One region of the Bradyrhizobium sp. WSM2793 genome, then DNA from elsewhere that is predicted to be linked to it. Evidence: predicted binding sites of a transcription regulator. Region 1 holds the regulator's gene; each other region holds the start of a gene.
What was found. Region 1 encodes LexA, which represses DNA repair genes until DNA is damaged. Its sites were predicted from a motif close to TGTTCNNNNTGTGTTCNG; they were not measured.
Positions count from the first base shown of each region.

Region 2: a site for LexA is predicted at 2,139-2,156, ahead of recA (recombinase RecA). Genes of this name have one in related genera too.
Region 3: a site for LexA is predicted at 2,914-2,931, ahead of A3AS_RS0112455 (single-stranded DNA-binding protein). Genes of this name have one in related genera too.
Region 4: a site for LexA is predicted at 1,731-1,748, ahead of A3AS_RS0114750 (ribonuclease T2). Genes of this name have one in related genera too.

Region 1 is NZ_KB902791.1:267,474-271,732, reverse strand. Features, by position in the region: gene glp (gephyrin-like molybdotransferase Glp) at 227-1,438, shown strand; gene lexA (transcriptional repressor LexA) at 1,614-2,315, shown strand; gene A3AS_RS0124790 (hypothetical protein) at 2,380-2,628, opposite strand; gene A3AS_RS0124785 (hypothetical protein) at 2,843-3,277, shown strand; gene A3AS_RS0124780 (GAF domain-containing protein) at 3,496-4,259, shown strand, end outside.
Region 2 is NZ_KB902770.1:128,280-132,538, reverse strand. Features, by position in the region: gene A3AS_RS0105670 (hypothetical protein) at 1-137, opposite strand, end outside; gene A3AS_RS0105665 (DUF2798 domain-containing protein) at 496-753, shown strand; gene A3AS_RS46470 (hypothetical protein) at 1,425-1,592, opposite strand; gene A3AS_RS0105650 (hypothetical protein) at 1,748-1,948, opposite strand; gene recA (recombinase RecA) at 2,249-3,337, shown strand; gene A3AS_RS0105640 (hypothetical protein) at 3,445-4,259, shown strand, end outside.
Region 3 is NZ_KB902777.1:54,807-59,065, reverse strand. Features, by position in the region: gene gyrA (DNA gyrase subunit A) at 1-1,906, opposite strand, end outside; gene A3AS_RS0112455 (single-stranded DNA-binding protein) at 2,261-2,758, opposite strand; gene A3AS_RS0112450 (outer membrane protein) at 3,207-3,956, shown strand; gene A3AS_RS0112445 (outer membrane protein) at 4,192-4,259, shown strand, end outside.
Region 4 is NZ_KB902779.1:149,383-153,641, forward strand. Features, by position in the region: gene A3AS_RS0114730 (ATP-binding protein) at 1-140, shown strand, start outside; gene A3AS_RS0114735 (DUF3617 family protein) at 152-682, opposite strand; gene A3AS_RS0114740 (hypothetical protein) at 727-1,026, opposite strand; gene A3AS_RS0114745 (hypothetical protein) at 1,212-1,673, shown strand; gene A3AS_RS0114750 (ribonuclease T2) at 1,795-2,487, shown strand; gene A3AS_RS0114760 (23S rRNA (adenine(2030)-N(6))-methyltransferase RlmJ) at 2,662-3,522, shown strand; gene A3AS_RS0114765 (cold-shock protein) at 3,788-4,003, shown strand; gene A3AS_RS0114770 (outer membrane protein) at 4,115-4,259, opposite strand, start outside.

The DNA of each region.
Region 1 (4,259 bases):
CGATGCTGGCCGTGGCGCTCGTCATTCTCGTCCTCGCCATGGCCACCCTCCTGCCGATCGGTCTCGTTCTCTGGATCATGCCACGCCAAGCCTGAGCCTGCCTTCCATCCTGGGCTGGAAGCGGCAGGATAAATCCTGCCCGCTCCGCCATTTTGCCTCTGCCCCCGCGCTCGGCTAGAAGACTGTCGGAACATTTCATCCGAACGTGCCGAGCAGGAGTTTCGCCGTGGCCTTGATGCCGGTTTCCGACGCCCTTGCTGCGGTGCTGGCGGGTGCAGAGCCGCTGCCTGCAGAGATGGTTTCACTCGACGAAGCCTACCATCGCGTGCTCGCGCAGGACGTCGCTGCGCGGCGCACCCAGCCGCCCCAGGCGATGTCGGCGATGGACGGCTATGCCGTGCGCGCGGCCGATGCGGCAACAATGGATTCCACGCTGACAATGATCGGTGAGGTCGCGGCGGGCCGTCCGTTCACGGGAAAGGTCGGCGCCGGCGAAGCCGTGCGGATCTTCACCGGCGGCGTCGTTCCGGACGGCGCGGATGCGGTCGTGATCCAGGAGGACACGATCGCCGAAGGCAAGCACATAACGATCAAGGAAGCCGCGATCGTGGGTCGGCACATCCGCCCCGCCGGCGTCGATTTCCGCGAGGGCGACGTTCTCCTGCGCAAGGGAACCCGTCTGACGGAGCGCGATCTCGCCCTCGCCGCCGGAATGAACCACCCGCAGCTCGCCGTTTGCCGCCGTCCGAAGGTCGCGATTCTCGCCACCGGCGACGAACTGGTGATGCCGGGCTCAACGCCCGGGCACGGCCAGATCGTCTATTCCAACGGCTATGCCCTGCACGCGCTCGCCCGCAGCGAAGGCGCCGAGACCATCGACCTCGGTGTCGCCGCCGATACGCTGGAGGCCACCACCGCCGGCATCCGCCGCGCGCGCGAAAGCGGCGCCGACATCCTGGTCACGACCGGCGGCGCATCGGTCGGCGACCACGATCTGGTCCAGCAGGCGCTCAAGGACGAAGGCATCGCGATGGCGTTCTGGAAGATCGCGATGCGGCCCGGCAAGCCGATGATGCACGGGCGGTTAGGGGCGATGGGCGTCATCGGCCTGCCCGGCAATCCCGTGTCGTCCTACGTCTGCGCCTTCCTGTTCATGGTGCCGCTGATTCGCGCGCTATCAGGCCGTTCGGTGATTCATCATCATCGCGAGCGCGTCGTGCTGGGCCGCGATCTCGGCGCCAACGACCAGCGCGAGGATTATCTGCGCGCGCGCCTGGAAAAGCGCGACGATGGCGCGCTCGTCGCCCTTCCCGTCAGCCATCAGGACTCCTCTCTGCTTGCGAATCTTGCTGCAGCACAGGTACTTCTCGTGCGCGCACCGTTTGCGCCGAAGGCCGAGGCCGGCAGCCCCTGCGAGGTGCTGCGGCTCCCCGTCTGAACTGCGCCGCCACACGCATTCCGTGAGTTTCGTTCTGTTCACGGTAAATTAAGCAGTTGCGGAACACATATCGAACATATAGTGTCCGTTCATGATTTGTTTCGAGATGTAGCGGCTTATCGCTGAACTCATCGTCTCGGAATCGAACGACATCAACCGGGGGACTTTGTTCGAGATGTTAACGCGCAAACAATACGAGCTTCTGCGGTTCATCAGCGAGCGCTTGAAGGAAAGCGGCGTGCCGCCGTCCTTCGACGAGATGAAGGATGCGCTCGACCTGCGCTCGAAGTCAGGCATCCACCGCCTGATCACCGCGCTCGAGGAGCGCGGCTTCATCCGCCGCCTGCCCAACCGCGCCCGGGCCATTGAAGTGATCAAGCTGCCGGAGCTCCAGGCTGCCGCCGGCAACCGACGCGGCTTCACGCCAAGCGTCATCGAGGGCAATCTCGGCAAGCTACGCGCTAGCTCCAGCCCGTCCGCGGACGAGGGCGAGCGACCCGTTGCGGTGCCCGTGATGGGCCGCATCGCGGCCGGTACTCCGATCGAGGCTTTGCAGACCCGCAGCCACACGATCAGCGTGCCGCCCGACATGCTCGGCTCCGGCGAGCATTACGCGCTCGAAGTGCGCGGTGATTCCATGGTCGAGGCCGGCATCCTCGACGGCGACATGGCGCTGATCCAGCGCAACGAGAGCGCCGATACCGGCGACATCGTGGTGGCACTGATCGACGACGAGGAGGCCACGCTCAAGCGCTTCCGCCGCCGCGGCGCCTCGATCGCGCTGGAGCCCGCCAATGCCGCTTATGAGGTGCGCATCCTGCCGCCGAACCGCGTGAAGATTCAGGGCAAGCTGATCGGGCTTTATCGCAAGTACTGATACCGGAAGTACTCGATACTGAAGTCTTTTGCGCCTCGCGCGCGCCTTCGATCGGCCTCGCCGATCAGAGATTGGAGCGGATAACGGTCCGCTCCGGCTGGATAGTCTTTCTGGTATCGCACAGATTGTCCGGCCCCTCCTCCTTTCGCGACATCCTCGGCAGGCCGCGCGACGCAACATCGCTTCGCGGCCTTTCGAGTTCGAGGGGGACGGCCCAAATGCGCAGCTCGTTTGAGTGCAGCCGCAGCAACGCTGATCGCATCACCAGCATCGCGTTGCCGCGCAACCGCATCACTCCGCCGGTCGTTGACACGCGCGGTTGTCGAGACGCGGCTGCCAAATGCACGGAAGCCGACTTTGTTCCTAACAAATTCGGAAAAGATGGAAAAGATAATGTGATCGGGGCTCGCGGATCCCAGCCGCAGATTTGCCTACAACCGAGCAGACCGTCACGTGCTTCCACTCTGGTAGGGGCCTGCGCCTCCGAAAGAGGCGCGGGTCGCTATCTCTGCATTGAGGAGCACCCGATGTGTGACTACAGCCTGCATGCCGTCGCGACGCGCCCCGCAGAAGTCGGCGAGACGATCGTTACGACAACATTCCGCGGCACCTCGACGCGCGGCTTCGCCTCCGAAGCCGATCTCTCCGTCGCGGTCTGCCTGCTGCCGGGGACGGAGCTCGCCTTCGCCGACGACGTCCGTTACGACAACCGCTGGATCTGGACGCGCACCGTCAACTCCCGCGTCGGCAAGTTCGGCAAGATCGATCCGCACATTCCCGATCGCCATCATGACGCGATCGAATTCCCGGACGGCAAATCCGTGCTGGTGACGCAACTGGTCGAAGGCCAGCGCGCAACCGTGCTGCAACTGCCGGTGACCCAGCCGATCGGCGAGCGCGAGCACAAGCCGCAGATCATCGCCGACAGTCGCCCGACGGTCACACGACTGCCGATCGGCTGACGCCCTCCGCCCGATAGGCCGAGGGCCAGGATTGAAATGCCGTCGCCGGCCGAGGCCGGCGAGCCCGGAGGGTTTTTGTTTCATGAAATTCGATCGGCGAGCGCCGCCGCCTCGCCTCGTCGCCGCACGAAGTTTGAGCCGTGCTGCCTGAATTTTAAACGTCCGCTCCGCAGCCAAATGACCGATGCTGTCGTGGTTTGAGGCGGCGGACACGCTCGATGAAAACCTTCATTCGCGTCGTTGAACTCTGGGTGCCTGACCGGACGCGCATGCGGCTGGAATTCGGCGGCGGCCTCTACGATGAAGGGCTGTCCGCGTTCAAGGCCGTCAGCGAAGAGCTGCACTTCGGATATGACGAGGGGCTTCCAGGCAAGGCCTGGGCCTGCGGCCATCCCGTCATCCTCACGAAATTCGCCAACTCCTATTTCAAGCGAACCGATCAGGCCGTCGCGGCCGGCCTCACCTGCGGCGTGGCGGTGCCGGTGTTCGCAGGCGAATTCCTGCAAGCCGTGATGGTGCTGTTCTGCGGCGACGAGGAGGCGCATGTCGGCGCGATCGAGCTCTGGCACAACGATCCTGATCTCTCCCACGAGATGGGCCTCGTCGACGGCTATTACGGCGCGGCGGAGATGTTCGAATTCAACTCCCGCCACACCAAGTTTCCTCGCGGCTTCGGCCTGCCCGGACGCACCTGGAAGGCGGGCCTGCCGCTAATCATCAAGGACCTGCACGACGCCAAGAGCTTCCTGCGCTGGGAGGACGCCGCCAAGGTCGGGATCAATCTGGGGGTCGGCGTACCCTACCGAACCGGCACCGACCAGACCTGGGTTTTGACATTCCTCTCGGCGCAGGCAACGCCGATTGCGCGACGCTTCGAGATCTGGGTCCCGAACGAGGCCCGTTCGGCACTGGTCTTTCGCGCCGGCGATTGCAGCGCGCAGACCGACCTTGCCGCACGCTATGCGGACAAATCCATCGCCCG
Region 2 (4,259 bases), on a different contig from region 1:
ACGCGCCGGATCGCCAACAGATCGATTTTCGTCTCGGTCTTGCCGGTCTTGACCTGCTCGCCGATGCGGAACTGCCATTGCCAGATTCCGGGAATCGCCGTCTTGGCGACAGTGAATTCGATGCCCCTGTGATTCATGGTGACCTCCCCACGATTCACTCTCCATGTCTGCAAACATGTTGGGCGTCCCAATATTCCGGAGACAAGCAAATTCTGTCGGTAAGCCCCGGATAGTTCGGGGATATCTCGAAAGCGCGCGTGCGCCGAAACAAGCGGAGCCGGCTTTCGAAAGACGCCGGGCCGTGAGACAGTAAGGCTGTCGCATACCCGTGGTTCTCCGACCATGAACAAAGTTCCTGGGCTGCACCCGGTTGCGCCGGTACGCCGATCGGACGGGGCCGCGGGGGGCCCCGCCGAGGATCACTGATTTCCCTGCAAGCGGCGGCATATGCCTTGCTTGGTCTGAACGACGGCAAGAAACAACATGGGCCCGGTCATGCTCGGCATTCCCCGCCGCTACAGTCATTTCGTCTTCGGAATCATCCAGTCCGGACTGACCTCGCTGATCGCGGCGGGGATCGCCAGCTTGCCCGCCGGCAGCGCGATGAGCTTCGTCGGGCACTGGATGGTGTCGTGGCTGATCGCATGGGCCGCGATGCTGCCGATCGTTCTGCTGGCTGCGCCCGCGATCCGCACTTTCTCGCTGCTCCTGACCCAGGAGGAGAGAGATCCGCGAACCGCCCGGCACGGATGAAAAAGCCCCGCCTGGGGAGAGCCAGGCGGGGCAAAAAGTTATTGGAGGCTGAGGTGCTGGGCTGCAACACCATAGCCACATCATTCTAGCCGGCTGCGCTTACGGCAGCCTGACAGGCGGCGGATTTCCGGGCCGAGCGTCGAGGCCGCAGACTGGCCCCGCACCGGTCCCAATTTCGACATCCGTTCGCACAACTGCGGACACACCGGTCGGCAAGATTCCACATCGTTCGGCGCAGCCATGGGGGAAACGTGGCACGCCGACCACGGGGTGGCATCATGGATAACGTAGAGCGGTCATTCGCCGCCGCGACAGCGGCTGGCTTCGTGGTGCTGGTGATCGGCCTCGTGCTGCTGGCGCTGCTTTAAAACAGGCGCGCGAGCGGCAGCCTTTCCCCGGATGACGGGTTACGGGGCGTGCCGCATTCTCAAAACTGGAAAAACAACCCCATGCACAGTAGGCGGCATGGAAATTCGGTTGTTCTTTCAGTGACTTATGAGTAGTGTTTAGATACCGTCATTCCGCGCGATGCGCCCCGTGGAACCGCTCAAATCGACTCGAGCTGCGCTGCCGACACCTTGCGGTGATCGGACGACTGCTTCCCGCCGCCGCCGCCAGCCGCATCGCCGGCGCGCCCTTATCAGCTTCGGACGCCGGCCCCCGGGCCAGGTTTAGTGGATCTTGATTTCGTTCAGGGGAAGGTGGAGCTCGGCGGCGCGCTCTTGGCGGTCCTTCTTGCGGAACTCGTTTTCCGCGCGCTCGAACTTCATCAGCTCCTCCTGCGCCGCCTCCAGCAGGGGATTGCGCCTGATCGTGTCGCGGTTCGTGTTGTCCGTCATGACTGAGATCCCCAAAGTTGCGGTCCCATCCTGGAGAAGGCCCAAGACCGCGAAAAGGTTCGGTGCCGCAGGATTACGGAATTCTGACGGCGGCCGGGCCATGCGTCTTTGATGCGCGTCAGCTTCGGCCGGGCAATGACGTTGCGGCAGCCCTGTTATTTCGGCGGTTGCAGCCCGGGGGATATGACCCAGTCGTGCAGATGATTGGCGACATCGGCCTGGCGGGCCTTCTTGAACAGGGCGTCCCGCTCGGGCCCGGGCGGAAGCCTGGAGGCCTGCTCCTCGACCTGCTTCACCCAGGCGGAGAGTCGATCTTGAAGCGTCAGCTGCTGCTTGAAACGTCGCCGCTTGAGCATGGCGCGCTCCTTTCCGTGCGAGGAAGGCGGGAGCGCAATCGGGCGTTCTCATCACCGATAGTGGCCACGGTTCGTGCGGTGATGGCCCATTGAGGACCATTAACGGGACCGGCGTCTGTCCAGTTGTGTGCACAACGCGAATGAGGAGAGGGACTGGGGGGATGCTCACGGACAACCCCCAAATCCGCAAAAGAACATATTGCGAACCTAGAACAAATGGGGTACGTTACTTTTATCGACGAGCCGCCTCGCCAATCGTTTGTCCCTCACGCGAATCCTCGCCATAAGGAGCACGACCCAATGTCCGCCACTGCCCTGCGTATCGTCGAAGGATCTTCCATGGACAAGAGTAAAGCTCTGGCCGCCGCGCTCTCTCAGATCGAGCGTCAGTTCGGCAAGGGCTCGGTGATGAAGCTCGGCAAGAACGACCGGTCGATGGACATCGAGGCGGTGTCGTCAGGCTCGCTCGGGCTCGATATCGCGCTCGGCATCGGCGGTCTGCCCAAGGGACGCATCGTCGAGATCTACGGGCCGGAATCGTCGGGCAAGACCACGCTGGCGCTGCACACGGTGGCGGAAGCGCAGAAGAAGGGCGGCATCTGCGCCTTCATCGACGCCGAGCATGCGCTCGATCCGGTCTATGCCCGCAAGCTCGGCGTCAACATCGACGAGCTTCTGATCTCGCAGCCCGACACCGGGGAGCAGGCGCTGGAAATCTGCGACACGCTGGTGCGCTCGGGTGCGGTGGACGTGCTGGTGGTTGATTCGGTCGCAGCGCTGGTGCCGAAGGCCGAGCTCGAAGGCGAGATGGGTGATGCGCTTCCGGGTCTGCAGGCGCGCCTGATGAGCCAGGCGCTGCGCAAGCTGACGGCCTCGATCAACAAGTCCAACACCATGGTGATCTTCATCAACCAGATCCGCATGAAGATCGGTGTGATGTACGGCTCGCCCGAGACCACCACCGGCGGCAACGCGCTGAAGTTCTATGCCTCCGTCCGGCTCGACATCCGCCGCATCGGCGCGATCAAGGAGCGCGACGAAGTGGTCGGCAACACCACGCGCGTCAAGGTGGTCAAGAACAAGCTGGCACCGCCCTTCAAGCAGGTCGAGTTCGACATCATGTACGGCGAGGGCGTCTCCAAGATGGGCGAGATCCTCGATCTCGGCGTCAAGGCCGGCATCGTCGAGAAATCCGGCGCCTGGTTCTCCTATGACAGCCAGCGTCTCGGCCAGGGTCGCGAGAACTCGAAAGCCTTCCTGAAGGCCAACCCCGACATCACCGCCAAGATCGAGACCTCGATCCGCCAGAACTCCGGTCTGATCTCCGAGCAGATTCTGGCCGGTACGCCCGAGAGCGACGCCGACGGCGAGGAGCCGGCAGACGAGTAAGACGAACCGCGAAAGCTTTTCGCGAGGAGCGGGCGCTGAAGACGTTGAGTTGCCGACGTCGTCAGCGCCCGTTTCGTTTTGCGTTGTCGGGATCGGGTGGTGGTGTGATGAAGCGTCTGATCCTGACCAGTGCGGCCGGCGCCAATCTCGCCAAATCGAAGCTGGCCGAGATCGTCGTTCTGTTCTTTTTTCGCTTCACGTGGGGGCCGTTGCCTTCGTCCGACTATTTCGCAGCCTATTTCGGGGCGCAGTCAGGGACGCTCAGGCCGGGCGATCATTGGTCGGATTGGGGTACAAAATGGCCCTCCAAGTTCAAGGAACTCAGGAAGCTACCCTTTGCCGATTTTTGCGAGCGCTATGACGAGATCGAACTTTGGTTCGATCCGAGCCCAGACGATCAACTGCAGCTGATCTGGCTGCTCGACTATCTTGCCTCATACCCTGAGTTGCTGAAAAAACTCAGGTTGCGTCTGCTTGCATCCGATCTCTTCGATCTGAGAGACCGAGTTTCCGAAGCGTCCGCGTCGCATATTCCTATGGTGGATGTTCAGGCCCGTGAACTTAGCACTGCCAGAATGGCCTGGCAGGCCTATCGCACGCCGACGCCCGAGGCCTGCGCCAACCTACTTTGGAGCGATCTGAGCGCCTTGTTGATGTTGCGACCGGCATTGCAAGAGCTGTTGGCAGAGCTACCGTCATCCTCGACGGGTCTTGGTGCGACCGAGATGCGATTCCTGGAGCTGCTTTCCAGAGGATTTGCAAATACGAACGCCCTGTTTCATCTGCGCTCGCAGCGGCGCACGTACGTGTTCAGCGAATTTGATTTGGGTTCGCTGTTGGAGGGGCTCGCGCTTGGCCCCAGGCCCGCCGTAGCCGGTTTGGGCGATGAACTGCGTACAATCGACCACGGCAATCTAAGGGC
Region 3 (4,259 bases), on a different contig from region 1:
TGATGGTGGTGATGCGCTCGCCCTGCTCCAGCGGCAGGATGTTGATCAGCGCCTTGCCGCGCGCGTTCGGCGCGGCCATCGGCAGACGCCAGACCTTCTCCTTGTAGACCTGGCCGCGCGAGGAGAAGAACAGGACCGGCGTGTGCGTGGAGGCCACGAACAGGCGGCTGACGAAATCCTCGTCGCGGGTCTGCATGCCGGCGCGGCCCTTGCCGCCGCGGCGCTGCGCCCGGTAAGCCGACAGCGGCACACGCTTGACGTAGCCGGCGTGGGACACCGTGACGACCATGTCCTCGCGCTGGATCAGGTCCTCGTCCTCGACCTCGCCTTCCTGCTCGATGATGACGGTGCGCCGCGGGGTGGCGAACTCGGCTTTCACCTCGGCAAGCTCGGTCTTGATGATGCCCAGCACGCGCTCGCGCGAGCGCAGGATGTCGAGATAATCGGCGATCTCGCCGGCAAGCTTGTCGAGCTCGTCGCGGATTTCGTCGCGGCCGAGTGCGGTGAGGCGCTGAAGGCGCAGGTCGAGAATGGCCCTCGCCTGCTCCATCGACAGCCGGATCGTGCCGTCCGCGCTGATGCGGTGACGGGGATCGTCGATCAGGGTCAGCATGTCCTCGACGTCCCGGGCCGGCCAGTCGCGCGACATCAGCGTGTCGCGCGCGGTGGTCGGGTCCGGCGAGGTCCGGATCACACGGATCATCTCGTCGATATTGGCCACCGCGATTGCCAGACCGACCAGGATATGGGCGCGGTCGCGCGCCTTGGCGAGCAGGTACTTGGTGCGCCGCGTGACGACCCGCTCACGGAAGTCGACGAAGATCGCGAGCAGGTCCTTCAGATGCATGATCCGAGGACGGCCGCTGTCGAGCGCCACCATGTTGACGCCGAAGCTGGTCTGCAGCGGCGTGAAACGGTACAGCTGGTTCAGCACCACATCCGGCACGGCGTCGCGCTTCAATTCGATGACGACGCGGTAGCCTTCGCGATCCGATTCATCGCGCAGGTCGCCGATGCCCTCGATCTTCTTTTCCTTCACCAGCTCGGCGATGCGCTCGACCATCGTCGCCTTGTTCACCTGGTAGGGAATCTCGGTGATGATGAGCGCCTCACGCTCCTTGCGGATGGTCTCGATCGCGACCTTGCCGCGCATGACGATCGAGCCGCGGCCGAGGTGATAGGCGGAGCGGATGCCCTGCCGTCCGAGAATGACGCCGCCGGTCGGGAAATCCGGTCCGGGCACGATGTTGATGAGCTCGTCGATGGTGAGCGCGGGGTTGTCGATCAGCGCGACGCAGGCGTCGATGACCTCGCCGAGATTGTGCGGCGGGATGTTGGTGGCCATGCCGACCGCGATGCCGCCGGCGCCGTTGACGAGAAGGTTCGGGAACTTGGCCGGCAAGACCGACGGCTCGGTCTCGTTGTTGTCGTAGTTCGGCTGGAAGTCGACGGTGTCCTTGTCGATGTCGGCCAGCAGGGCCAGCGCGGCCTTGGTCAGGCGCGCTTCGGTGTAACGATAGGCAGCCGGGGGATCGCCGTCGACCGAGCCGAAATTGCCCTGGCCGTCGATCAACGGCACGCGCATCGAGAAGTCCTGCGCCATGCGGACCATGGCGTCGTAAATCGACTGGTCGCCGTGCGGGTGATACTTACCGATGACGTCACCGACCACGCGGGCGGATTTGACGTACTTCTTGTCGGGCGTGTGCCCCTGCTCATTCATCGAGAACAGGATGCGGCGGTGCACCGGCTTCAGACCGTCCCGGGCATCAGGCAGCGCCCGCGCCACGATCACGCTCATGGCGTAGTCGAGATAGGACTTCTTCATCTCCTCGAAGATGGAGACGGGGCGAATATCCGAGGGTTGCCCCGGCTGGTCGCCGGGCTTGTCGTCGTCGTCAGCCAAGGGGAAATCCGGTGAGGTTTTATCTGGGAATCATATAGCGCATCGAGACCCTGATAACCACCCTCGCAGGCTTCAGGGAAGCGCTTTTTCCGCTTATTTTTCCAATAACTTACGGCCTTAAGGGGAGCGTCTCGGAGGGACCCGGAACAGGCCTTCCGAAATCGCCTCTGGGACCCCTGTCAATCGCGCGCCAACGCGCCCTTCGACGCGATTGCGCTGGGCGATCCGAGTTCAACCCAAACATGAAGCGGGCCCGGAAATCCCGAGCCCTTTCTGCCGATTAGTAAGGTTTGCTGACACGAAATGAGAAGGCGCCGCTCAGCCGGCAGCGCCCCCTGATCGTCCGGTCCGTGCTCAGAACGGGATGTCGTCGTCCATGTCGCTGTTGCGGCCACCGCCGCCGGCGGCGACGGGACGGCGCGGCGCGCTGCTGACGGGTCCGGAGGAGCCGAAATCGCCGCCCGGCTCGTCGCCGAAGCTGCCGCCTCCTCCGCCGCCGCCACGGCCATCGAGCATCGTGAGCGTCGAATTGAAGCCCTGGAGCACGACCTCGGTCGAGTACTTCTCGACGCCGCTCTGGTCGGTCCATTTGCGGGTCTGGAGCGCGCCCTCGATGTAAACCTTCGCGCCCTTCTTCAGGTACTGCTCGGCGACCTTGCAGAGCCCTTCATTGAAGATCACGACGCGATGCCACTCGGTCTTTTCCTTGCGCTCGCCGCTGTTCTTGTCGCGCCAGGTCTCGGAGGTGGCGATGCTCAGATTCGCGATCGGCCGCCCGTCCTGGGTGCGGCGGATTTCAGGATCCTTGCCGAGATTTCCAACCAGAATGACCTTGTTGACGCTTCCCGCCATCGCCGCTCTCCACTCCGAATGCCACTGAATTTCCTAAGGCCGAGCGCGCTGCCCGCGTTCCTCTGCGCCCTGTTAAGGCGACCCTATACGCTTGCAGGGGCTGATCAGCCCATCACCCCCGAGGTTATCCCCACATATAGCACCGACCGGCGATCTGTTCCAGATTTGTTCCTTCAGAAATCGCCGCCAAATGTGGAGACGCGATGGCATCCAGATGGCGCTGCGATGGCAATCGGGATGGAACCAAATCGGGTTCCCGTGAACGGCAAAAACTACTTAACATTCATTAAGTTAGAGGTAGGTCGATTACATCCGACTGTTGCACTCCGGGCACGGACTCTGCCGCAGAATCGAGCTATCGTCGTGCCTGGAATTGATGCAATGGGCCTCGCGCCTGATCGTCCGCCTTGGGGAACTCAGAGAGGCGGACACGACTGGGGAGATTACAGTGAAGAAGATTTTGTTTGGCTTCGCCGGCGCGGTTGCGCTGACCCTCTCGGCTCCGGCCGGTGCTGCGGATCTCGCAGCGCGTCCCTATACAAAGGCGCCGGTCGCGCCCCCCGCTCCGATCTATACCTGGACCGGCTTCTACCTCGGTGTGCAGGGCGGTGGTGCCTGGGGCCGCAGCGACGAAACCTTCTTTGGCGGTCCGAATACGGCGCTCTTTGCGGGAAGTCAGAACTACGACACCACCGGCGGCTTTGTCGGTGGCGTGGTCGGCTACAACTGGCAGGCGGCCAACTGGGTGTTCGGCATCGAGGGCGACTATCATTGGGCTGACATCAACGGTCGTTCGGCCGAGATCAATGCCGGCCTCGGCGACACCTATTTCACGAGAATCCGCGGCTTCGGCGACATCAAGGGCCGTCTCGGCTACTCGACCGGCCCCGCTCTCTTCTTCGTCAGCGGCGGCGCTGCGGTCGGCGACATTCAGCATCGCTACGATGGCGTCCCCGGAAACGTCTTCATCCAGAACAACACCCGCTGGGGTTGGACCGTCGGCGCCGGCGCGGAATACATGTTCGCTCCGAACTGGTCGGCCAAGGTCGAATACAACTATATCGATTTCGGCAAGAGCACGATTCAGTACAGCCCCGTCGTGACCAACCGGTCCGAGTGGACCGATACCGTCCACACGGTCAAGGCAGGCGTGAATTATCACTTCAACTGGGGTGCGCAGGGCGTCGCGCGGTACTGATATTCCTCTGACATCATTGACGTCTAAGGCCGGCCTCGCGCCGGCCTTTTTCGTTTGGCGAGACATGAACGGGGGGCAATAAGTCAGTAACCATCACCTTTTCGACTGCTGTGGCTTTTCGGAGACACAACTTGCGGCTTTAGTGGTGTAAGCACGGCGTTAGTTGGGCCGTTGAGTCCGCTGCCCTTCCGGTCAGGAAGGCAACAACAGAAACTGGGACTGGGATTAGTTGAAAATGAAGAAGGTTTTGTTGGCTTCGGCCTGTTTGTTCGCTCTCGCTGCGCCCGCTTCGGCGGCCGACCT
Region 4 (4,259 bases), on a different contig from region 1:
ACGCCCGCAACCAGGATGAAGGCGGCACCGGCCTCGGCCTCGCCATCGCCCGCGACATCGCCCGCTCGCATGGCGGCGACATCACGCTTGGCGACAGCCCGATGGGGGGACTAAGGGCGAGCGTCAGGATACCGGTGTAGCCGCCGTAGCCCTACTTCGGCAGCAGCGCCTTCAGCTTATCCATGTCGCGCACGTTCATCTTGAAGCCGCCGGGCATCACGATGTCGCCGGGCTTCTGGTCGGGCTTGCAGGCCCCAAGCCATTTGGCTTGCAGCGTCATGGTGGTATCGCGCCCCGCAGCGCCGGCGACACCGCCTTGTGCGTGCGAGGAGGTCTTCACCGTATAGGCCGAGTTGAAATCGCCCGTGATCTCGGCATGCGAGGTCGTGCTGACGCCGGCGACGCTGCACTCGGAATCGCTGACATAGCCGGCCGCGGTCTTCTTGATCTCCTGCTTGGCGCAGATCTGCTTGGCCATCGGGGAGACGTTGTTGCTCATCTCCTTGTCGACGGTCTCGTCGGTGCAGTGCTGCATGGTCATCTCGGGCACGGGCGAGCCTGATGTGACCAGCTTCATCTCCCAAAGACCGGCCTTGCGGACCGGCAGGTCGTCGGCGCACGCCACGCCTGCAGACAACGCAAGGCAAAGGGTCGAGCCGAGCAAAGCGAGTTTGCGCGTCATGTGAGAGGCTCCCGGCTGAGAAATTGCAGGCCTGCGACAGCGCCTCAATAGAGCGTGCGGATCGGCTGGTCGGCGGCGCCATAAGGCACCCAGCGGCAGGAGAACGAGATGTAAGCGCCCTCATAGGCCTGCACCGCCAGGAATTTCACGACCTTGCCGTAGCGCGCGCAGTGATCGACCGCGGCCTGCCGGGCATCGACCTGGGTGGCCATCGAATAGGCGATGATGCCGCCGGTGTCATTGCCCTTGAACGGCGGCACATAGTCAGCGCGCGCCGACTGGCTCGCCATCATACCCGAGACAACCAGGCTGGCGAGAAGACCCGCGGCCGCAATGATTCGCATTCCCGTCACTCCAATTGGCTGGCGGGCAGTTTACGGTGCCGGGAGGGAAGTGGAAAGAACCCAAGCTCTGCCAACCACGAAGTTGTGGTCAACTCCTGGCGAAGTGTTGCCGCGCTGCACTTGACCTCCCCCGGCCTTCGCGGCACCGTCCAACCTTCGCAAGACTTTAGCTGTCCGGATTGACCATGCGCGCCCCCTTCCTGAAATTGCTCCGCTATGCCGCCGTGCTCGGCCTCATGTTCGGAGCGATGTCGCTCGGTGAGGCCAGGGCCGCCAATCCGCTGGAGCTGAACTTCTGGCTGAGCGGCCCGCGCTATGACGGCGCCGTCGCCGATTGCGACCGGGCGCTGCCGACCATCGCCACCCAGTTCTGGGAAAAGGAAAGCACGTTCTGGAATTCCTCGTTGAGGATCACCAGCTTCGCCGCCGTTCGCGAGACCGCATTCCGGCCCTGGCAGTCCGACAATATTCCCCGCCGCTATTGCACCGGCGAGGCCATGCTCAATGACGGCAAGGTGCGCAAGGTGCACTTCTCGATCATCGAGGATGGCGGCTTCGCCGGCTATGGCAACGGCGTCGAATGGTGCGTGGTCGGGCTGGACCGCAACTGGGCCTATAATCCGGCCTGCCGCGCCGCCAAGCCCTGAGCAGGAAGCCCTGATTCGAGATGATCGAAGGCGCCGAACGGTGGTCGCCCCGAATTTTGTTCTTGAAATGTTCCTATCGCCTGCTAGGCTTCCTCGCACAGTCTAGTTGAGGGGCGTTGCCATGTTTCATTCCAGATTGCATTCGTTTTCCCGTCTCGTGATCTCCCTGACCCTTGCCGCCGGACTGGCCTTGTTGGCCGGGAGCGCGAACGCCCAGGACAAGCGGCAGAACGCGCCCGGCGAATTCGACTTCTATGTACTGTCGCTGTCGTGGTCGCCCTCGTTCTGCGAGGAGGCCGCCGAGCGTGGCGGCCGCTCGCAGATCCAGTGCAGCGGTCGGCCCTACGCCTTCGTGGTGCATGGGCTGTGGCCGCAATATGAGACCGGCTTCCCGGAATATTGCCAGCGGCCCGCACCGCGGCTGAACCGCAGCATCGTCTCCTCGATGCTCGATTTGATGCCGGCGCCGGGCCTGATCTTCAACGAATGGGACAAGCACGGCACCTGCTCGGGCCTCGAGGGCCGCAACTATTTCGAGACGATCCGCAAGGCGCGCGCTGCGATCAAGATCCCGGCCGAATATCTCGATTTGTCTCAGGCCAAGACCGTGGCACCGGCGGAGGTCGAGGAAGCCTTCATCAAGGCCAATCCGGGGCTGAGCAATGCCGCCGTCTCGGTCACCTGCAACCGGACGCGGCTGTCCGAGGTCCGTATCTGCCTCAGCAAGGACCTGCAATTCCGCGCTTGCGACGAGATCGAACGCCGCACCTGCCGCCGCGATCAGGTGACGATGCCGCCGATCAGGGGCGGATAGGATTTGTTCGCCGTCATTCCGGGGCGCGCGGAGCGCGAACGATGATGCGCATTTGCGCATCTGAAATTCCATCCAGCAGCATGCGCCGTGGCGAAATGGATTCCGGGCTCGGTGCCATGCACCGCCCGGAATGACAGCAGTTACTTTCGGCGCGTGATGTCGTAACTCTTCGCCATGAATTACCGCCACGCCTTTCACGCCGGCAACTTCGCCGATGTCATCAAGCACATCGTGCTGGCGCGCATCATCACCTATCTGCAGGACAAGCCGGGGGCGTTCCGCGTCATCGACACCCATGCCGGCGCCGGCCTCTACGATCTCGACAGCGACGAGGCGCGCCGGGGCGGCGAATGGCTGACCGGAATCGCGCGGCTGATGCAGGCGCGCCTCTCGAACGAGACCCTCGCGCTGGTACAACCCTATCTCGATATCGTCCGCGCCTTCAATCCCAAGGGTGAGCTCAAGGCCTATCCAGGCTCGCCGTTGATTGCGCGCGGCCTGCTCCGGCCGCAAGATCGGATCATCGCATGCGAGCTGGAGCCGAAGGCGCGGAAAGCGCTGATCGACGTGCTGCGCCGCGACGAACAGGCCCGCGTGGTCGACCTCGACGGCTGGATGGCGCTGCCGGCTTTCGTGCCGCCGAAGGAGCGGCGCGGACTCGTGCTGATCGATCCGCCCTTCGAGGCCAAGGACGAGTTCGAGCGGCTGGGCGAAGCCTTCTCCACCGCCTTCGCGAAATGGCCAACCGGCATCTATGTCATTTGGTATCCCGCCAAGAATCGGCGCGCCACCGACACACTGGTTCAAACGGTGGCGCGGCTCGCATCTGCAGCAAAACCGCCGGGAAATTGTCTGCGCCTCGAGTTCAGCGTCGCGCCTCAGCTCGACGGCGGAGCTCTCGCCTCCACCGGGCTCCTGATCGTCAATCCGCCCTACACGCTGCAGGGCGAGCTCAAGACGATCCTGCCCGAGCTGGAAATGCCGCTCGGCCAAGGTGGTGCTGCCAGATTCCGATTGGAGGTGCCCAAGCCTTAAAGCCAGCCCGTAACACTCCGGCATTCTTGGGAAAAATATGCAGGAGCGGTAGTCAATCTGCAGAGAACCGTATTATGCTGTTTCCGTGACTGGCTTTACGTTCCGCTTCCGCGAATGGTTGCGGCGGAGTGAAGGCCTAAGAAAGATCCGGCCGGACCGCCAGCGGTCCGCCCAAGGATGGCCAGCTCCCGGGCTCCGTAGTGCCCCGTCATGTCGTGACGTGAGTCTGCGTTGCGGCGGAGGAGCAATGAGGGGGAGTTTCCCGATGGCCATGACGGGAACGGTTAAGTTTTTCAACGGCGAACGCGGCTACGGTTTCATCAAGCCTGACGACGGCGGCCGCGACGTCTTCGTACATATTACTGCTGTGGAGCGGGCCGGACTGAAGGACCTTGCGGAAGGACAGCGTATTACTTTCGAAGTCGAACCCGACAAGAAGGGGAAGGGACCGAAGGCGGTCAATCTGGTCATCCTCTCCTAGCGGGCCTGACGCACAACATTCGGCGCAATACTTGGCGCAAAAATACTTGGCAAAAAAATCCCGGCTGCGAGCGGCCGGGAGGTTATGGTCCGGTATTTTTTTCTTCAGCTATCAGAAGCGATAGTTCACGCCTGCGCGCACAACGCTGGCGCTATAGCCGTTTGACACCCCTGTAATTGCGAACTGTGTCGTCGACAGATCGATGTAGAGATATTCCAGCTTGGCGCTCCAGTTCGGGGCCAGACCGACTTCCGCA